4 regions of the Paenibacillus sp. QJM3NY_38 genome follow, and region 1 is predicted to be linked to each of the others. Evidence: riboswitches for the same ligand, from Rfam matches in the RefSeq annotation. Region 1 holds a riboswitch; each other region holds the start of a gene.

Region 1 (5,401 bases):
CCTCCAATGATAAATAGCAGGACAATCGTAATATTGACGATCGGATCGCCGACAAAGGGGGTTAGGCTGTCAGACCACAGGGCGAATCCGGCATTGCTGAATGCCGAAACGGAATGGAAAAGGGCGTAATAAGCTGCCTGTCCCCACCCGAAGTCCTGTTGCCAGCGGAGTGTAAGGACAATCGTTGCTAATGCTTCAAACGCGAATGCAATGAGTACCATATACATGGACAATTTAACCAAACCTTGTGCCGAGGTCGAATGCGTGGTTTGCTGAATAATCATTCGTTGCTTCAAGCCAATCCTTTTCCCCAGAACAATGGCAACCATCACGCCAAAGGTCATAAAGCCGAGCCCGCCAATTTGAATCAAGATCATGATAATGACTTGTCCAAAAGTCGAAAAAACACTACCGGTATCCAAGACAACGAGCCCGTTTACGCAGATTGCTGAGGTGGCAGTAAATAAAGCATCCAGCAGACCAATTGACCTCCCGGTGGAGGAAGAGTAGGGAAGCGCGAGCAATGCGGTCCCGATTAATATTAAAGTGAAAAAGACAAGCATGACGAGTTGAGGGGGACTCATATTTTTTTTAAGCTTGTTGATAAACAACTCCATTGTGTCAGGAGCGGAATGTTGTGTATTTCGATCGTTTGCATTCATAAATGTTCTTCTCACAAGTTCCACCCCCATTCTTTATTGATCGCCGGGTTTATCGAAGAATTTTCTGTTTTGGAAAAAAGACGAGTCTACTACTTTTCCGTGACTTATTTTCAAATATTGGATCTCGTGGTCTGTTTTTATTTTCAGCACGCCGGTGTCAAAATCGGTATTTAACTCTTTGAAAAATAGACCTTCGGCTATTGGATCGCCCCCGGACTCCTTACTGCCAAGCAGGTAATGAGAACCCTCTCTGAACACAGTGACTCGAATTCCCCGTTCATGGGTGTCAGCTATTGGATCATCCATCCTTTGAACCGCTACAATGTGTAAGTCCGTCTCGCCTATCTGGTTTAAAAGCTCGTTAACAAACGAACCGCGCGTAATTTCTTGCCATCGCGTTTGACCGGATTGTCCGATGATTAGTTGGGTGATTTGATGATTCTTGGCGGTTTCCGCTATGATTTCTGAAGCCTTGCGATCTTCATTCGTTTTGACAATGAAGGTTGCCCCATACTCGTTGCATTTCACTTGCCACTCAGCCATATACCTTTCTTGTGCCTGATCTAACTCACCTTCACGCAAGGGTATAACGCTCAACACAAACAGGGGACACTGAAGAAGTCTGGCTAATTCGCCGCCTCGACGGATGAGGCGTTCTCCGTTTGGTCCGTAATACACGCATACCAGTATCTTTTCATTATTAAGCAGAATAATCATTCCTTTCTTTTCTAAGCACTACAGCGTTAACAAAAAAGGCCAGGAAGCAGAGACAGTTCTGCTTCCTGGCCTTGGTTGTACGGATCATGGACAAGTCAAAGTAGTAAGAGTGTTCTCTCCCAAGACGCTGACGAGGTTAGCTGTCGGATTCGGGATTGAGAGTCCCCGTTCCTTCTTATCCAGAAAGAATTCACCCCTAAAGCTTAGTCGCTTTGTTGGTTCCCCCGTTCCTCATAGAGGATTAAGCATTTATGCGTATGAAATTTATCGTAATAAATATTATGCTAAAACATGCTGAAAGTAAACAGTTACCGATAAGTAAACAACATCATATCAAATATATTGACAAACGGGACTTTGGGGAGTACTTTTATGAATATAAAATAAAATTATTCACAGAATCACAAACCTGATTAAGGATGTGAAGTGCAACATGCCCAAAAAATTCTCGGACGAAGAACGTGAATGGATACGCCAAAAACTGCTGACGGAGGCACGCCATCATTTCGAAACGGCGGGCCTTCGCAAAACGAGTGTTGAAGATCTGACGAAGGCCGCCGGCATTGCCCAAGGCTCGTTCTACATGTTTTTCGGATCGAAAGAGGAATTATATTATGAACTGATTCTGGAGGAGGAGCAGCGAATTCGCAATGCCGTTCTGGATTTATTCCCTCCTGAAGAGGTCTGCAGTAAGGAAAGCATTAAACGGTTTCTCTTATATTCACTTAGGATGATGGACGAGAGCCCGATGCTTCGGCAGATGATGGATCGCGGGGAGATGGAGCTGTTGTTCAGGAAATTGCCGAAAGACTTGCTGGAGCGTAACTTTATGGAGGATCAAGACGCGCTCTTGCCTGTGATTACGGCTTGGCAGAAGGCTGGCATTTTACCTGGTACGGCACCCGAATCCATCGTGGGCATGATCAGATCCTTGGCACTGCTTACGCTGCACCAAAAAGAGATTGGAGAGGAGCAATTTACATCTACGATCGAATTGCTAGTCGAGTTATTATCTGCCGGTATGCTTGCGGTGTCTAATACGCCGAAGGGAGATGGAGCGTTGTGATCGAAGTAAGAGGGCTTCATTACACGTATCCGAATCGGAAAGAGCCGACCCTGCATGGACTTGATTTTGTCATCCCGCCTGGCGAAATCTTTGGCTTTCTCGGCCCGTCCGGCGCTGGTAAAAGTACGACGCAAAAACTGCTGATCGGCGTCCTGAAAGGTTATCAAGGAAGTATAAAAGTCATGGGCAATGAAATCAGGGATACCGGTCCCGATTATTATGAGCGAATCGGAGTAGCTTTTGAATTCCCGAACTTCTACAGCAAATTTTCGGTTCTCGACAATTTAAAGCTCTTTCGTTCCCTTTACAAGGGGAAGACGGAGGATCCCATGAAACTGCTGCAGCAAGTCGATCTAACAGATGCCGCAAATATGAAGGTTTCCCAGCTATCCAAGGGCATGAAGATGAGGTTGAATTTCTGTCGGGCGTTACAGCATGATCCAGAAATCCTATTTCTGGATGAGCCTACATCCGGATTAGACCCGGTCAATGCCCACCGAATGAAGGAATTGATACTTGCGAAAAAGGCTGCCGGCAAGACGGTTCTAATAACAACCCATAATATGCAAGCGGCAGAAGAACTTTGCGATCGGGTAGCCTTTATCGTCGACGGTGAAATCAAATTAATCGATTCACCCAGAGAGTTGAAACTTCGTAAGGGAAGAAAGGAGGTCCGAGTCGAATACAGAAGGGATGGCGAATTAACGGGGGCGGTATTTTCTCTGGATGGCATCGGTGAGAATAACCAATTTCTTAAGCTGATACAGGATTATCCCCTCGATACCATTCATTCGCAAGAGGCGTCGCTCGAACAAATTTTTATTGAGGTAACGGGGAGGCAGCTTGTATGAAGGGCCTAAGCTTATTTGTATTCGATCTGCGTTTCCAGTGGCGCCACGGATTCTATTGGGTTTATGTGTTTGTCTGTACCTGTTATTGGATACTGCTCCGATTCGTACCCGAGGCCTACCAGGAGACAACAGCGACTGTGTTGACATTCAGCGATCCCGCAGCCCTGGGGCTTATCATGGCAGGCGGCATGGTCCTGCTGGAGAGGGACCAGGGCGTCCACGATCCGTTGTTTGTAGCGCCGGTACACATTCGGGAATATTTGCTGGCGAAGGCTGCGTCTCTGTCGGTGTTATCCCTTGCGGCAGGATGGGTGATTCATATGGCGACCGGCAGTCTCCCGGAATATCCGCTTGCTTTTTCTGCTGGTATTGTCTTAACATCAACCTTCATGACCTTGCTGTCGATTGGCGTGGCGGCACGCCAACGGACGGTTAACAGTTTTATTCTGATGGTGCAGGTTTACGCGCTGCCATTCATCCTTCCATTGTTTAGTTTTCTTCAATTGTGGCATGAAGACCTGTTTCTCGTCCTTCCGACCGAAGGAACTCTCCGGTTAATTGTGTCTCCCAGTGACGGCTTATCCATTGGCAGCGTACTATATTCCATATGTATTTTGTTGATTTGGAACTTTGTGGCTTACATCTGGGCGCAGCGATCCTATACCCGACATGTGTTGATGCGCGTAGGTGAAGGAGGGGGCATTAATGGAGAGATATAGAGCCCTCATTATCATGGATCTACGGCATGCGTGGAAGGATCCCGTTCTGATGGCAGCTATGTTCGGTCCGCTGCTACTTCTGTTTCTATCGAGGTTTGGATTCCCGGTTGCCGTTAATTGGCTCGATGTAAACTATTCGTTTCATTTGGAGCCGTATAGTGGCTTTGCGGCATCGCTATTGATTGTTACGATTCCCATGCTGACAGGAATGCTCACCGGTCTCCTTATTCTCGATGAACGCGACGAGAATGTGATTGCATATTATGCGGTTACCCCACTAATGCGTAAAGGTTATTTGCTATATAGAGTGACGCTTCCTTTTTTGTTATGCACCGTATTATCCATTCTATATCTGTCTTTTTCGACTTTATCGGATATTCACTGGGCTCAATTGGGTGTTTTACTGTTGCTGGCATCGGAAGCTCCAATATTCTCGTTGTTCCTTGCCGCTTTCTCAGCGAACAAGGTAGAAGGATTAGCCTTATCTAAAATAGGAGGGCTGTTCATAGCCGGACCTGTGGTGGCCAACTTCGTTCCAGGAGCTTGGCAGGTGTTAGGCGCTTGGCTCCCAACGTATTGGCCTGCAAAAGTGCCCTATCTGATCACGCAGAATGAACCTATGTTGGCAATCGTTTTCTTTTCGGTCGGATTGCTGTTACATGCCGCCTACTTATTTTTCATGGTATCTGTGTTCAACAACAGACAATCTTAATGGGGCTGTCAAAGTATAGGTTCTTTTGAAGTCTGAGCAGAAAGCAGCCGATCTGAATGATCGGCTGCTTTTTACTATTGTCTAACAATCGGTTATACTATTCAGCCCCCGAAGTAATTACGGCTAAAAATGGTATTGCATATTGAAGTTAACTCGTTTATTATGGATATTATACATCCATAATAATAGCATTCTTAAGAAGAAGAGCTAGGAAGAGGGGAGGGGACATGCTGTTCTCCAGAAGTACAGCAGGCTCAGGAACATTCGGGAAGTGAGCGTATACTAAACAAGAAGGGATACATGTTTTGCATCTTAATTATGGATAATATAGATCCGTTAATGCAAAAACCAATGAATCAACCAACTTTCGATGTGGTGATCATTGGAGGCGTCGACGGGTTTCACAACCGCAACCAGAAACTATAACGGAAAGAGAGATGAAAGTTATGAATGATTTTTTTAATGAGGCTATTTGGGAAAAGGCTTGGAAAGAACATGGCGAACGTGTTGTGAACAAGATGAAAAAGGCCGGAACCGACCCGACCCGTGCCTTTGATCACAAGGCGAAGACTTTCAATGAGCAATCGTTTAATGAAGAGGGAAGAAAACGGACCACACGGATCATGAATTGGATTGAAGGACAAGGAGTTCAATTCAACAACGCGTCTGTGCTG
Region 2 (5,401 bases), 3.5 Mb from region 1:
AAGAGTTGGCTTTTGTGGCCCTTGTGTAATCACTCCAGTTATCAACAGATACAGGGCAGAATAGAATAGATGACAGATAGCCCATATTACGGTTAGTCGGCTTTAAGATAGGTTTTTTTCGGGGAGGAAGATAAAAGATGCTTTATACGCAGCAAGAAGTAGAGGCTCATCTGGAAAAGCTTGAGGGTTGGGAATTTGAACAAGGGAGATGGATTGTACGAAAGTATACCTTCTCCTCCTTCATGAAGGGAATCGCTTTTGTTGATGAAGTGGCAGCTATTTCGGAAGCTTTCGGACATCACCCCTACATCACCATAGATTATAAAGTCGTTACACTTCGTCTCACTTCTTGGGACGACGGTGGCATTACGGCTGTGGATATTAAGGAAGCGCAGCAGTTTAACGAAGCCTATGAGAAGAGTCGTTCGAAGGATGGCAAGGCGGGACAATAGAAGGGGAGACCATTAGTCCCTTTAGAGGTCCCGAATATGTAAAAAACACGCTTGCAACGGGAACAACTCCAGGTGCAAGCGTGTTTTGCGTATAAGCTGATTTATTTTTTCTCAGCAAGGTACAGCGCGATGTTTGCGATTTCTTCAGGTTTAAGTTGGTCTTTAAAGGAAGGCATTCCCTTACGACCTTTGGTTACAACGTTGAAGATCGCGTCCGCATCCATGTGTCCGCCTACTTGATTCAAAGCCGGCCCAGCGCCGCCTTGAAGTTGGTCGCCGTGACAGCTAATGCAGCTTGCTTTCAGTGTGGCTTCCGCTGCGGCTGCATCGAGAGTCACTTCCGGCATGGTCGGCTTCTCTTCCTGAGCTACCTGTTCCTTACCTGGGAGCGTAAACATCAGCGCGATAGCTAACGCACATGCGACGAAGAACAATCCGCTCATGATCCATTTTTGCATCGTCATATCGTCCCTTCTATGTATACTGCACTTTTGCACTTGTCTCCATTATAAACCAACATCCATAGACAGCATAGCCAGTTGTGACAAAAAAAGCAACTATACGGCGCAGCTTCATAAAAAGTACACAAAATTGTGCTTTTTCATATAGACAAAGATTACTATTCCTCATTTGTCGGGGGCTCATACACCATACAGTGGAAAAGGGCGTTGCCCGTTGGCGTAAGCCGCTCATACGTATCGGTGATGTGAAAGCCTGCCCTTTGATAAGCGCGGATTGCTCGCTCATTCCAGGTCATTACCTCAAGGTCAATTTCGTCGGCAGGCCGCCTCCGTCTGGCTTCCCGGACAATCGTCTGCATAAATCGTTTACCCATTCCACGCCCGCACCAATCAGGACGCATGCCAAGTCCGATTCGTGTAACCTCATGCATCGGAAACAGCTGGGCAAATCCCCAGAGGGCCTCCCGCTCATCCAGAACCGAGATGTACTGTCTCTGGCGAATGTCCGGATCGCCAAACTCCACCTCAAGCCCTTTCATCTGCTCCCAGGGAAGAAAGCCATAGATATTATAGGGAGGAGGGTAGGCCCAAGCGCATATTTCTTCGGCGTGCTCTTCACGCATGACTACGGTGTGAAATGTAATCGGTGTGGCATCCATTTGCGAAGTCCTCCTATCGTCTGCATAAAATAATAATCATATTACGAACATCCAAGTCGCATCAAAAAAGCCCGCAAAAGAGAGGTAAGGGCTCCTTTAACGGGCAAGCATTATGTATAGGGAAGATTAGCCTCTACAGCTTAGGATGATTCACCGACCGACTCTTCATACTTATCATCGCTCATGATACGCTTTGCACCGACGTATCGCTGGTCGTAGTAATCCTCTGCCAGGCGGTTGATAACCACGCCGCGGTTGGAGGAAGCATGGGCGAATTTGCCATCGCCGACATAAATGCCGACGTGGGAGATGCCCTGGCCCGATGTGTTAAAGAACACCAAATCGCCAGCGCGCAGCTCCTTACGGGACACGCTTGTCCCCATGTCGAATTGAGAGCCGGATTGATGCGGGAGCTTTAGACCGAGTTTAGCGTAAACGTACATGGTGAAGCCGGAACAGTCAAATCCGCTCGTGGTTGTACCACCGTAGCTGTATCTTGTACCTAGAACCTTATCGATTTCCTGATCCAGCGCACCATCAGCAAACACGCTGCCAACGCCCAAAGTGAACAACAGCGTGATACTTAGGGCTGCTGTCGATAATGTTTTCTTCAGCATGGAAAGCTCCTTTTCGTTGCCGGGAGGCATAGCAATCTATATATTAAAGCACTTACATTAATGACAAAGTTGTTACTGCGTCCATTCTATCAGACAGCAAGCGAGATTGGCAATTATTTCTTGATGGATTTTGCTATTTTTCAATAGCATTAACTGTCGAAGCACCAAGGAAAATCAATATTTTTCCAAAATGGGTGTTTAATGACGAGAGAGAAGGGTAAATAAAGGATAGATGATGTGAAGACACGGCGAAGTGAAGTGGAACTGAAGTGAACTTGTATAATAAATTTCATTTTTTTTCGAAAAAGCGGGAACTTTTTTGCTGTGCTGAACGTTATAAAGGTATACGCACAATCAACAAAAGAAAAAAGCCGCTGGATGAGATCGGCACAATCTCATAAACCCAGGGCTTTCTTGTAAGAGTAAATCAATTAAGTTCCAACATTAATTGTAGTTCACAGCTACAGATTTGTACGTATTCTGACTCATAATTCTCTTAGCGCCTACATATCGGTTGGCGTAATAGCTCTGGCTCAGCGGACTGATAATGACACCGCGCGAAGATGAAGAATGAGCGAATTTGCCGCTCCCGACATAAATACCCACATGAGATACACCTCTACCGGATGTGTTGAAGAACACGAGATCGCCAGCTTTCAGTTTGCTCTTGGATACGGCCGTACCTACTTTGTATTGAGCTGCAGACGTACGGGGCAGGCTAAGACCAAGCTTCTTGTAAACATAGCTGGTGAATCCGGAGCAGTCAAATCCATTCGTTGTAGTTCCACCTGTTTTGTAAGAAACACCAATGGCTGGTTTGATTGCAGTATTTAATTTGGAATCGGCGAAAGCGCTTCCGGTCCCTAATGTGAGTGCGAGTGCGAGGCCTAGAGAAACAGCCGTTAACTTCTTTTTCAAAACAAAAGCTCCTTCCATTGCCTGCGAGGTTAGCTTAAGGGTTCGGTTGAAGGTCCCCTATGATCCCTCTCTTGCGAGATCAATTCACCCAAAACGGATCCCCCGCTTCCCATATCGTTATGGGAATTCGGCTCCTTAAAATGTTGATGAACCCATTCATTGACGTTTGACGTTCCAACATAGTTAGCGAATTACAACGTTCCTAACATAAAAGTTACAGTAAAGATGACAAAGTTGTTACTAACATATTCGTTATTTTAGCAGAGTATTAACAATTTGGCAAACGAGGAAACATTATTTTTAAACAAAAAAACCTGTCCCCATCTTAAGGGAACAGGTTTTTTTGTAATATGGCGTTCAGAAATTTGTAATATTAAGGATAAATGAACTCTTATTCTCTGTAAAATCTAGCGCGGGATAGAAACGTGTCGCTTCTGATTACAGCTTATTCGCGAGCGTGTTTCATTATTTTAGGTGCCAAATTGTAACCATTAAGGATGCTGTGAGGAGGAATCTCTCCACAAATGATATTGAGCGGACATTGCCCAAATTTGGAAAAGTCCATTCAGGAAATAAGAGGCCTGCTGAATAATTAAGCCGATCAACCCGGCCCAGAAGAGCGAGGCCGAGCTCAGGAGCAGCAGAATGACACAGGCGGATCCGCCGATGGTGATGGATAACAGCATTGCTGTGCCCAAGCGGCGGAAGAGCGCATGGATAGAGCTGATCATGCTGGATTCGCCGGTACGGCCAAATTGCATATAGAGCAATAACAGGCGGATCAGATAGGCGTACAAGAACCAGCCAGCTGCATAGGGCAGTGCATGAAGCAGCAGCACAGGCTCCTGAATTCCATTCAGCAGAATCGGGAGGATTTTGGGCAGAATCCAGTAACCGGGCGCGAAGGTGAGAATAAGCTCAACCAGATAGAATAGCGTTACGGGTTTCCACAGTTTCCGCATGCCAGTGAAGAAGAATAAACCGCGCTCGCCCTTGGCTTCCTGGTGAAGGTTGTAGAAGATGCCGGCCCGAATGAGCGGGGTGAGGATCATCCGGATCAGGAGCAAACCGGCCAGAAGCCATCCGTAGGTGTGTACTGTGCTGCTCAAGGACAGGCTCATCTCGCCCTCGTAGAAGAATAAAAGACGGCTGAGCTCGTTAGGGGCGGAATCCGGATATCGCATCAGAAGGGGGACTACCGCCGATTTTACGAGTCGGTACAGGCAATATCCCCACAGCAAACGGTATAAGAAGAGCAGAATCGAGACGTATAGCTGGTCTTTAACACTGATCCACCCTTGGCCTGCGTAACTTTTCATGTGCTCCCCCCTCACCATGATAGGCTGCCGAACAGCGTCTCCACAAGCTTGGTAATACTGAGATTCCAGCGTGTAACCACCTTCGGATCCATTCCTGCCTTCATATAGTTATTAATGTGTTTATTCTCTAGGACGATGGAGTACTTCGGATCAACCATGGCCCAGGCGAGCGGAGAGCTGTACTCCAGGGTGTAAGCAACTTTGCCGTTTTTGCCGCTCCAGGTTCGTTCCACCGTTTTGCCGTCCTCAAAGGCGAACACGATCGGCACATCGGTGATATCCCCGTCCTTGCTCGTAATCTGGACCGTGGACTCATACCGAGGATTTTCAGCCTTGCCTTTATTTTTGGTTTTGATCACGTCGATGGCGACATCCGCCATCTGGCTTCCATATACATATTGGTCAAAATACGACTGCCAGGACGTTTTGCTTACTTGCTCGACGACTTTCTGAAAGTCAGATGTGGTTGGATGCTTGAAGCGGTATTTCTGGGCATAGGTATGCATAATCTTACCCATCATCTGTGGACCGACCTGCCGTTCGATGCCTTGCAGCACCAGCTTGCCTCTCGTATAAACATTCAGTGCGTAGTTTTCGTGAGAGCTGTATTTCCAGGATTCCATCTTCAGCGGTGCAGGGGAAGTAATGGATGCTCCCTGAGCCGCCGTATTGGAGGTAATCTCGTATTCTTTTTCCATTACTCGTTCTTCTGCATAGGTTGCAAAGGCCTCGTCCAGCCACGCTTCCTCAAATTCGTTACTTGCGATCATTCCGTAAAAATATTGATGGGCGATCTCATGAATAACGGTCCGCTCCAGTTCATATCCCGGCGAATCGTTCTTGGCACCGAAGGCGGTGACCAGCGTCGGGTATTCCATGCCGCCTGCACCGTTGCCCGATTCCGGCGGAACGACGATGGACAACGTGGAATACGGATAGGTTCCGTACCATTTTCCAAACGAAGCGAGTGCCGAC
Region 3 (5,401 bases), 470 kb from region 1:
ATGACATTGACATCATGGAATTGGAACTCTATGAAAATTTTGCTATACTAACGTATGCTAGACCCAATTCCATATTCTATGAAATCATTCTATTATTTTAATGGATCGGAGGAAATACATAAGCATGCTGCACAAACAAATAGGAAAAACAGCTGCTGCTGCCGTTCTTGCCTTATCCCTGCTCGGCATCACCCCCCATGTTAGCCAGGTACATGCAGAGCCTGCCATATCGGTAAAGCTGGATGACGTTACGCTAACCTTCGATACGGCTCCGCGGGTTGACAAAGGGGTCACCTACGTTCCATTCCGGACGGTTGGAGAAGCACTGGGCATTCAAATCACGTGGAATAGCAAGACGCAAACCGTGAAGGCCATTGGCGAGGTGAAGGGTCAAACGACGGAAGTGCTGCTTCAAGTCGGGAGCTCGAGCGCAACCGTCAACGGTAAAAAAGTGAAGCTGGCCGCTCCCCCTGTCCAGCGGGAAGGCCGCGTTCTGATTCCGCTGAGCTCATTCAGCAGCCAATTCGGCGTTAATGTGGGCTGGAATCAGGCGACTCGCACGGTCTCCCTCGTGTCGCCGCAGCGCGAAATGCATTTGAGAGCCTTTTACGCTTTGCAATCTTTCCAAGAGCGGGATCTCGTAGCCTCCATGAATTCAGTCGCCTTCGGCTGGAGCCGCATTGATCGGGAAGGTCAGTTTACACTTCAAGGCGACGAGTATCGTCTGCCTGCGGCGGCCGGCGACGTTACGCCGCAATCGATTGTGGCAAACGCAGCAGATCGGGAGATTAAACCATATCTTATGGTTTACGCCTTGGACGGAAATGGTGAATTAACCAAAGTTCTGAGCGACAGCAGCCTGCGCCAAAAGTCCATTGAAGGCATCACAGCCGCGGTAGCGGAGAACGGATTTGGCGGAGTTGTGCTTGATTTTGAAGGGCTCGGTTTTAAACTGGATGCGGTGAAACAGCAGAAGCTGCTCAATGATTATGTCAAGCAATTGAAGACAGCATTGCCCCATGACATTGCCCTATCCTTAGCGGTGCCGCCACTGAACAGCGCTTATAAAGGCTATGATTACAAAACACTGGCCTCCATCGCCGATGACCTGATTGTTATGGCTTATCAGTACAATCCGGTCGGAACCAAATCTCAGGTTCCCGAACCGAACAGTATGGTGGACCAAGCGATTCAGTCGGCACTCCAAGCAGGCGTCCCGAAGCAGAAGCTCCTCCTCGGCATCAGCCTATTTAGCGAAACCGCCACTTCCGTGGACGATAAACTCGGCTTGGCCAAACGTTATGACCTGAAAGGTGCTGCTTTTTGGCGCCTAGGCTTGTTCCGCCTCTATAACAATGGAATGGAAGCTGCCGTGAATGCCTCTGTTGTTAAGGAGTAACCGAACACCCCCTTGTGGGATGATAGCTTTTAGTAAGAAAAGCGTCTATCGACGTACCTTCACAGATGACAGACCGCAGTTAGTAGAAGTTTTTCTTGCGATATCAGAAAGTCACAAGCTTCGAAGTTTATACTTTCCAATATCTAAAAAAGAAAGCCTGACAAGGTCATCCCTTTGTCAGGCTTTCTGGTTATGTATCGTACCCTAAATGGCTGCGTTATCCAATTAGCTTGCGCTTCCTACCAGCTTTGCATAGTTTTCTTGACTCAAAACACGACGTGCCGTGACATAACGCGGCTCGTAATAGGAATCGCTAAGCTTGCTGATTCTGACTCCCTTGCTGCTGGAAGCATGTGCAAATTGTCCGTCACCAATGTATACGCCTGCATGGGAAATTCCGCTACCGCTTGTATTGAAGAATACCAAATCTCCAACCCGCAGATCTTCACGATCCACATGTTCGCCCGCTTTAGCCTGGCTTTGGGAAGTGCGCGGAAGATCAATATCGAAATTTCTAAACATGTACAGTATAAATCCGGAGCAATCAAACCCGCTGGTAGTTGTTCCGCCCCATTTGTATGGAGTTCCTACCAATTGCTTCACTTGATACTGAAAATTCGGTTGTTGATCAGCAAATGCTGAAACGGCACCAGAAGAAAAAATAATTGCAGACCCTAGCAAGGTGATGACAAACTTCTTCAAAATATGTTCTCTCCTTCGATGCCTACGGAGTTAGCTAAGGGTTCGGTTGAAGGTTCCCTATACTCTCTATACAAGAGTAATTCACCCAAGACGGTTCCCCCGTTTTCACAAACGAAATTCGGCAAAATTCATTAACGTTTTGTAACCTTCTCTTAATATAGTATACAAGCAAGGATGCTGTCAATCATATCCTAAAAATCTATCGTTTTATGTTCGGAGCTGTCGTAATGATGAAGAATTTCGGTCGGATTTTAGTTCACCCTCTCACTCAGTCATGACAATTATGTAACTCTGTTTTTCTTTTCGCGCTGCTTTTTTAATTAATCTAGCAACTTTTTACAAATCTTTACGTTTACATAATAGAATGAAATTAAAGAGGTGATCCATCACTTATGAGTCAAATAACGATGGCAGAAGCACTAGCTGTCCGGGCAGCAATTAACCGTCTCATCAATCAGTTGATGTCGGAACGCTTGAACAATAGCAGCACGATCATTGAAAAAGGGGAGACGGCGGAATACCCTACGCGCAGCGTGGATGCCATTACGGAAGAAATCGAAGCGGCCTCGGCGGATTATAGGAAGCTGGATTTGCTGATGGCAATCTCCAATACCACGCAGACTATTCCCTGGAACGGCTCCGACATTACGATCATGGAAGCGATCGAGCTGGCCAAACAAATACGCAGCGATATTGGACAGCTTGCCCAACTCGGCTCCCGCAAGAAGCTGGAGCGCCAGAGCAGCCGTGGCAGCGGAGACGGTGCCATAACGCTGTTCAACGTCGCCTTATATGATCCGGAGGCTTATCAGGCGCAAGCCCGCAAGAAGGAACGCGAGGTAACCAAGCTCTCTTCGCTGATTGAGCATGCCAATCATACATCTCTGATTACGTTTGACGCATCCAAGTACATGGAATAGCGACAGCCGCCGGCTCCAAGCCTGCAGGTCACCCCACGTGCGGGTTTGGAGCCGGCGGTTTCCGCCGGCGGGCGGGAAAGTGCGAGCAACCGTTTATTGTTTGTCGGATACAAACAAACCTAACCAGAAACCAAAAAAATCGACTCAAGTGCAAACGGATGACGGTTTACGGTTCACTCCTATCACTTGTTACTTGTTACGGACTTATGACGCAAATAAATGATCGCTCCGTTTCCCGCTCTCTCTATAAATAATTGGAAAGCCGCCCTCAGAAGGGCGGCTTTTGTTGATTTCTCTTTAGCTAGGTAACTTGATACTACGTCGTCATTCCGAGCGCTCTTTCTGGTATCTATTTATCATTGATCCTATTCGTATCATTCTCTTCAGGCCTATGCTACTGGAACAAAGCCGCAGCTCCAACCAGACCAACATCGTCCCGAAGTCCTGCAGGAACGATCTCGTACGTCCCTAAATAGGACGGCATGACCAGCTTATCCGTCATTTCCCGCAGCTGCGGGAACAACAGCTCACCAGCTCTGCTCACACCCCCGCCAATGACGATGCGATCGGGGTTAAAGCTGTGAATGACGTTAACCAGTCCAAGCGCCATGTAATAGATGGCACGATCAATGACCTCCACTGCAACGGGGTCTTGAAGACGTTTGGCCTCGAATACATGCTTGGCGTTCACTCCCGCATCAGCTGCAGCCAGTTCTGATATGACACTTGGCTGGGTAAGCATTCGCTGGGATGCTGCGAGTCCGATGGCTGTTCCAGAAGCAAATACCTCCCAACAGCCGTGGCTGCCGCAATTGCACTGCGGACCGCTGGGATCAATGATATGGTGTCCCAGTTCCCCAGCAAAGGAACTGCTGCCCAGGAACAGCTTCCCATCCAGCACGATGCCTGAGCCGATACCGGTGCTCAGCGTCACGTACACCATGTTCGTCGCCCCTCTTCCAGCACCTCTTACATACTCTCCCCATGCGGCTGCATTAGCATCATTCAGCACCTGAACTTCCGTATGCAGCTCACGTTCCATCCATGCTTTGAGGGGAACATTCGTCCATTGCGGCAGATTCGTCCCGTGAATGACAATGCCCTCCCGGCTGTTAACCGTTCCCGGCGAAGCCATGCCAATCCCTCGGAGCGATTGGCCGCCCGAGACGCTGCGAATCATATTCGTAATTCTCGTAACCACTTCCTCGGCCGTACGGGCTCCTGCCGTCTCCATTTGCTCCCGGTTCAGCAGCTGTCCTTCGGAATCAAAGAGCGCTGCCGCGATCTTCGTACCCCCAAGGTCAACGCCAACCACAAATTCTTGCTGTTTATTCAATACGGTTTGCAATTTTTGTTCACCTGTTTCCGATAGGTTTGCTACTTCTATTGATGTAAGCTGTCAGCCAATGATCGCAGCTCAACCGGATCAATGGGCTTCAGCCCTGATCGGCCATACCGGACAGCGGAGCCGAAATGCACCTCGCTCACGCCGGTCTGGTCGATAAAATCATGTATGATTTCCCACTTCAGGCCATTGCCTGCCAATATTTTAAGCTCGCTTCCTTCCGTATGTTCCACGAGCTCCCGAATTCTCGGGATGGCTTGCGGTGCAGGCTGCGGTCCGCCAGACGTTAGGACGCGGGTAACCGACCGGTATTTCTGCAATGTACGCAGCCCTTCGAACTGATCCTCCAATTCATCAAAAGCCCGGTGGAACGTGACCTGCATATCCCCTGTCCATTCCAGCATTTTGACTAAGGAGACCTCGTCAATCTTTCCTTCCGGAGTCAGCATGCCGATTACTACGCCAGCTGCGCCTGCCTTGCGGATCGCCTTCACCTCCGCGATCATGGTAGCTATATCATGTTCGTTGTACACAAAGGATCTGCTATGAGGTCTGACCATGACATGAACAGGAATCTGAACGGCTTTCACAACCTCTTCTACAAGCCCGATTCCCGGCGTAAGCCCGCCTTCGGTGATCGCCGTGATCAATTCCAGGCGGTCCGCGCCATTCTGCTCTGCTGTGATGGCATCATCCACGCATGTTGCGATTATTTCAAGCAGCATCATCGTCACTCCTTATTGAAGTTGATTCTTTATGCATGGGAAAACTGCTTCTCCACATAATCCGCGAGCAATCTCGCGCCGTATCCGGTAGCACCCGCTGCGGAATGAGGGAATTCCCGTTTATACTGGACCGTGCCCGCCATATCGATGTGCACCCATTCCATGGAATCCGCCACAAAATGACGGATAAACAGCGCAGCCGTTATAGCGCCAGCCAAAGTGGACGTACCGACATTTTTCAGATCGGAATAATCGCTTCTAAGCTCTGATTCGTACTCGTCCATCAGCGGCATAGGCCATACGCGCTCTC
Region 4 (5,401 bases), 2.6 Mb from region 1:
AATAATCGCGAATTGATTCAAAAATTAGGTGGATTATTAGTGATTGTAATGGGATTAATCATGCTAGGAGTTATTCAGTTACAGATTTTAATGAAAGATAGGAAGTTTCAATTTAAGCATAAACCGTCAGGATATCTTGGATCGATATTAGTTGGATTATCATTCTCTGCAGGATGGACACCGTGTATCGGACCCATTCTTTCAGCCGTTTTAGCTATGGGAGTAACAAACCCTGAGAAGGCAGTGGGTTACATAAGTGCATATACATTAGGGTTTGGGATTCCGTTTCTCATTATGGCCTTTTTTATTGGCAGATTAAAATGGATCTCAAAATATTCTTCACTAATGATGAAAATTGGCGGGGCGATGATGGTTCTTACCGGAATATTGCTTTACACAGATCAAATGACCAAAATCACCATATGGTTAATCGGGCTATACGGCGGGTTTACAGGTTTTTGATGTAGTTCGAGATCTGGAATTAAGGCGGTGATAAACATATAAAACGGCAAGTAAGCAAACATCTAAAAAAAAAAGCAACTAAACGAATAAATAGCTGAGGTGAAACATGAATAATAAGAAGAAATCATCAAAAAATCTAGTTATTTTCACCATCATTTTTGTGGGCCTGGTGGTAGCTTTGGTATTGTTAAACCAGAACAGCCAACCATCAAATCGTTCGGAAGGGGTATTTGACAACCCACCGGCCACGGAAAACCAGCCTACTCTAGGTGACAAAAACGCAAAGGTATCTATCGTGGAGTTTGGAGATTATAAATGTCCCTCCTGCAAAGCCTGGGGAGAGAATATAATGCCACAACTCTCGAAGGACTTTATCGAAACAGGAAAAGCATCATTCTCCTATATTAATGTTCTTTTTCATGGTGATGAGTCAAAAACAGGCGCACTTGCTGCAGAAGCAATACTACTGCAGGATCCTGACGCATATTGGACATTTCATCATGAAGTATTTAATGCACAACCTGAAACAGAGCAGCATGATAACGCATGGCTAACCCCAGAAAAGGCGCTGGAGCTTGCTAAAGAATATACACCTAATATCGATCTAGCGAAGCTTAAAGAAGATATGGGAAGTAAGCAGATCGAAGACCAAGTTGCTTTAGATGAGGAATTAGTCCGTGAATATAATGTACAACAAACACCCACGATTATGATCAATAATGTTATGGTAACGAACCCGTTTGATTATGAGGAGATATCATCCTTAATCAATGCGCAACTGAAGGAGTAGATGGGAGGGGATCGAGTAGTGGTACGTGACAAAACAATATATTTAGCTTGGGTTGTAGCACTTACAGCAACGCTTGGAAGCCTCTATTTTAGCGAGATAAGGGGGTTTATTCCTTGCGAATTGTGCTGGTATCAGAGAATACTAATGTATCCACTCAGTATCATTCTTGGAATTGCGGCCTTTTACAGTGAGACAAGCATAAAAAAATATGTGCTTCCATTTTCGATTTTTGGAGCATGCGTTTCCTTATTTCATTATTTGGAGCAGAAGGTCCCTGGATTTGCAGCAATCAAGCCCTGCACGAACGGGGTGCCGTGTAATGTACAATACATTAACTGGTTCGGTTTTATAACCATTCCTTTTCTCGCCTTAGTAGCATTTATTTTAATTACAATTTTAATGGCACTCACAAGATCTGAGACTGGTGTGAGTCCAAGATTAGGTTCCTAGCTAAAAAAACACCAAAACGACTACTAGAATCAGTACTAGTGAGATAATAGTTGTCAGCGTTGCACCAAGTAACCAGGACACCTTGTTCTTTACAAAAAGGGATAACAGTAAGTGAATGATAAACGGACTGATATAATGTGCTATCAAATGAACGGTTTTGTTGAAATGAATAAAATAGATATCCGTCAGAAAAACGATACTAATCATAGTAAACAGTAACAGTGAGCTTAAGATGATAATCCTAGGCTTGAGAAGTGAAAGAAAAGAATCATTGTTCAACATGTATCGCCTTCCTTATTTAAATATAGGATGTTTAATCGAAATTTCATCATTAATTATGAACTACTCAATATTATCGGTTACTAACGATATGGGATTGAGGTGAAAGGGTTTGTTCGATGCGATTAGTCCAATTGCATTTCGATTAGGGCCAATCCAATTATACTGGTACGGAATTATCTTAAGCGTAGCAGCTCTCATTGGTCTAATCGTTGTTATTCAAGAAGGCAAGCGGTATCAGATCCATCCAGGGTTCTTTTTGGATATGGTGCTAGTTGGCGTGCCGTCGGCTATCGTCGGGGCTAGAGCTTACTATGTCATATTCAAGTGGGAAGATTACCGCGATAACTTTTGGGACGTTTTCAAAATATGGAACGGTGGAATCGCCATTTACGGAGCTTTAATCGGAGCGATCGTTGCTATGATTTTTTTCTTTCGTATACGTGGCTATAATTTTTGGCGTATTGCAGATCTATGTGCTCCTGGTTTGATTATAGGACAATTGATCGGGCGTTGGGGAAATTATATAAATCAAGAAGCTCATGGAGGGCCAGTATCTGAGGATTTTCTTAGGACAACACTACACTTGCCTAACTTTATTGTCGATCAAATGAATATCGAGGGTGTCTATTATCATCCGACCTTTCTGTATGAGTCCATTTGGAATTTGGTTGGTTTGTTGTTGCTCTTATGGTTGAGACGCCAGCCTTTTCTACGTTCAGGAGAATTATTTTTGACTTATTTCACTTGGTATTCCATCGGACGGTTTTTTATCGAAGGACTGCGTACCGACAGTTTAGCCTGGTTTGCCTCTAACTGGCTTGCAGATTTGATGAAATTACTTTGGTCACCGATGGGGCTTATGTTCCAGGAAGGCGAAATGAGTTATGGTACAGTTCGTGTCTCGCAGTTGTTAAGTGTCTTGATTATCCTAATTGCTATTTGCCTCATGGCACACCGAAGGTTTAGAAAACATCAGGAACGATATGCAGACCCAATCGCCAGTAATAGATCTTGATAAATTTAATACAAGAGCCAGTCGAACTTGGTTCAACTGCTATTTTAAATTTCGAGCCTTTGCAAAAGTATTACAATATTGTTTTATTTGTTTCTGCGTTCAAAACGAATTCTTTTCGAATACATGTGATGAATAAGTCCGATAGATACGGGGATTTGAACAAATATGAACATTTATTAATGGATTTAATGAATTATTAAGATAAGATTGACAATAGGAAAAAAATAGACTACATTATGTAGGGTTACAAAATATTAATAAATTATGCCGAGTTTCGTTTTTGAAAACGGGGGAACCATTTTTGGGTGAATTATTCTTGTAGTACAGGGAGTATAGGGATCCTTCTACCGAACCCTCAGCTAACTCCGTAGGCATTGAAGGGAGAAAACATCTTGAAGAAAATTTTACTGTCATTGTTAGGGTCTGCCATTATATTGTCTTCGGGAGCAACCGGTGCGTATGCAGATAATCAACCTAAGTTGACTACTGAAGTAAGTAAAGTCGTTGGAACTCCATATAAATGGGGAGGTACAACTTCAAGTGGTTTTGATTGTTCCGGCTTTATTCTGTACATTTTTGATAAATTCAATCTAGATTTACCACGAACATCAAAAGCCCAGGCCAAAGTTGGCACTCCCGTGTCTAAAGCTAATCTGAGACCGGGGGACTTAGTTTTTTTTAATACAAGTGGCAAGGGAATATCTCATGCTGGAATTTATATCGGTAATGGTCAATTTGCACATTCGTCCAGTAGTAAGGGTGTAAGGATAAGTAGCCTATCAGAATCCTATTACAAACAACGTTATGTAACAGCAAGAAGAACCATTAGTCAAAAGAGTTACACGATGATGGTCGGAAGTTACAACTAAATGGTTTTTAATGAACAAGTCCATGAGAATGAGGACTTGTTTTTTTATGATCAGTGAAATTTAACAATGCAATTGATGAATGAATGTTCATATGATACTTTAAATAAAACGACTATAGGAGGTAAAATCTTTATATGTTAGATGTTATTGTCATCGGTGGAGGTCAGGCCGGGCTTGCGGCTGCTTACTATCTCAAACAAAAATCTGTGGATTTTCTCATCCTTGATGGTCACAAGGAGGTTGGTGACTCTTGGAGAGATCGCTATGATTCTCTTCATCTGTTTACGCCAAGAATGTATAATAGTCTACCAGGTGTTCCCTTTCAAGGTGATCCTCAGGGTTTACCACATAAAAATGAGGTTGCCGATTATTTGAAAGATTATGCGAATCGTTTAGAGCTTCCTATTCAAAGTAATACACAAGTTACATCATTAACCATGAACAATGGAATCTTTGAAGTCTCCACATCGGAGGGTACATTTAGATCAAAAAAAGTTATAGTAGCCACCGGTCCTTTTCAGAAGCCACTAGTACCTTCTTTTCATGACAAGCTTGGTGATGCAGTTATACAATTACATTCTTCTGAATATCGAAATAAGAACCAACTCAAGGAAGGGGTTGTTCTTGTTGTAGGAGCAGGAAACTCTGGGGCCCAAATTGCCAGTGAGTTGGCAGATGATTTTGAAGTGCATCTGTCTGCAAGCGGTGAGATCCAGTATAAACCGTTACATATTTTCGGGAAGAGTATTTTTTGGTATTTCGACAAGGTGGGCTTTTTAACAGCAAACCGCAAAAGTAAGTTAGGTAAATGGTTGCATGCAATGCCAGAACAGATCTATGGAAAAGAGTTAAAGCTGCTCATTCAACAAGGAAGGATAAGACTTCATGTAAGGACCGAAAAGATAGTAGATCAAAAGGTGTATTTTCAGAACGAAGAATCTCCCATACATATCGAAAACATTATCTGGGCTACAGGTTTTAAACGTGATGATCACTGGATAGATATAGAAGCGGCATTTAAAGATGGGTATATCGATCATATAGAAGGTGTATCTGTTGTAAAAGGGCTCTACTTTGTTGGCTTACCGTGGCAAACATCTAGAGGATCAGCACTGCTTGGATGGGTGAAGTATGATGCTCAGCGAATTGTTGAGCACCTGCTGAGAGAATAAAAATGGGGTAGAAGTAGTTCGGGACACTTTCTTCTGACAAAATTCGGTTTGTTAATCGTAATCCTTTCGTTTTTTGTGCCTTTGCTATAAAATAAGTGGTAATGGTAAATAGGATGGTGATTACAGAATGGAGCAGAAGGATCCCTTGATTGAAGATTGTGACACATCATGTTTTGGGTCTGAGGCTGATTTAAAACAAGTTAGGGCCGGAATGATTGATGAGCATGCAGCTGTTCAAGTGGCAGACTGGTTTAAAGCATTCAGTGACCCTACTCGGGTTAAATTGATCAATGCTTTATTGCAGAAAGAATTATGTGTCCATGATCTTTCTGTATTACTCGAGATGGGACAGTCAGCGATC

What was found. A riboswitch is a leader RNA that binds a small molecule or an ion and turns the genes downstream of it on or off. The one in region 1 is predicted to bind cyclic di-AMP.
Region 2: it holds a riboswitch for cyclic di-AMP, as region 1 does, so the genes downstream of both, AC0VZ8_RS00495 (C40 family peptidase) here and AC0VZ8_RS17990 (universal stress protein) in region 1, are expected to answer to the same signal.
Region 3: it holds a riboswitch for cyclic di-AMP, as region 1 does, so the genes downstream of both, AC0VZ8_RS20160 (C40 family peptidase) here and AC0VZ8_RS17990 (universal stress protein) in region 1, are expected to answer to the same signal.
Region 4: it holds a riboswitch for cyclic di-AMP, as region 1 does, so the genes downstream of both, AC0VZ8_RS30125 (C40 family peptidase) here and AC0VZ8_RS17990 (universal stress protein) in region 1, are expected to answer to the same signal.

Annotation. Positions count from the first base shown of each region.
Region 1 is NZ_CM149665.1:3,910,252-3,915,652, reverse strand. Features, by position in the region: gene AC0VZ8_RS17995 (TrkH family potassium uptake protein) at 1-617, opposite strand, end outside; gene AC0VZ8_RS17990 (universal stress protein) at 696-1,379, opposite strand; cyclic di-AMP (ydaO/yuaA leader) riboswitch at 1,489-1,637, opposite strand; gene AC0VZ8_RS17985 (TetR/AcrR family transcriptional regulator) at 1,813-2,445, shown strand; gene AC0VZ8_RS17980 (ABC transporter ATP-binding protein) at 2,442-3,296, shown strand; gene AC0VZ8_RS17975 (fluoroquinolone export ABC transporter permease subunit) at 3,293-4,015, shown strand; gene AC0VZ8_RS17970 (hypothetical protein) at 4,002-4,727, shown strand; gene AC0VZ8_RS17965 (class I SAM-dependent methyltransferase) at 5,174-5,401, shown strand, end outside.
Region 2 is NZ_CM149665.1:100,228-105,628, forward strand. Features, by position in the region: gene AC0VZ8_RS00470 (hypothetical protein) at 1-29, shown strand, start outside; gene AC0VZ8_RS00475 (4a-hydroxytetrahydrobiopterin dehydratase) at 138-452, shown strand; gene AC0VZ8_RS00480 (c-type cytochrome) at 554-910, opposite strand; gene AC0VZ8_RS00485 (GNAT family N-acetyltransferase) at 1,072-1,572, opposite strand; gene AC0VZ8_RS00490 (C40 family peptidase) at 1,713-2,186, opposite strand; gene AC0VZ8_RS00495 (C40 family peptidase) at 2,634-3,107, opposite strand; cyclic di-AMP (ydaO/yuaA leader) riboswitch at 3,111-3,250, opposite strand; gene AC0VZ8_RS00500 (hypothetical protein) at 3,599-4,426, opposite strand; gene AC0VZ8_RS00505 (M1 family metallopeptidase) at 4,438-5,401, opposite strand, start outside.
Region 3 is NZ_CM149665.1:4,383,819-4,389,219, forward strand. Features, by position in the region: gene AC0VZ8_RS20155 (stalk domain-containing protein) at 125-1,399, shown strand; gene AC0VZ8_RS20160 (C40 family peptidase) at 1,625-2,101, opposite strand; cyclic di-AMP (ydaO/yuaA leader) riboswitch at 2,105-2,235, opposite strand; gene AC0VZ8_RS20165 (hypothetical protein) at 2,494-3,021, shown strand; gene AC0VZ8_RS20170 (ROK family protein) at 3,416-4,369, opposite strand; gene AC0VZ8_RS20175 (copper homeostasis protein CutC) at 4,405-5,091, opposite strand; gene AC0VZ8_RS20180 (leucyl aminopeptidase family protein) at 5,121-5,401, opposite strand, start outside.
Region 4 is NZ_CM149665.1:6,486,263-6,491,663, reverse strand. Features, by position in the region: gene AC0VZ8_RS30145 (cytochrome c biogenesis CcdA family protein) at 1-462, shown strand, start outside; gene AC0VZ8_RS30140 (DsbA family protein) at 569-1,252, shown strand; gene AC0VZ8_RS30135 (disulfide oxidoreductase) at 1,253-1,702, shown strand; gene lgt (prolipoprotein diacylglyceryl transferase) at 2,094-2,999, shown strand; cyclic di-AMP (ydaO/yuaA leader) riboswitch at 3,255-3,388, shown strand; gene AC0VZ8_RS30125 (C40 family peptidase) at 3,392-3,868, shown strand; gene AC0VZ8_RS30120 (flavin-containing monooxygenase) at 4,003-5,040, shown strand; gene AC0VZ8_RS30115 (ArsR/SmtB family transcription factor) at 5,168-5,401, shown strand, end outside.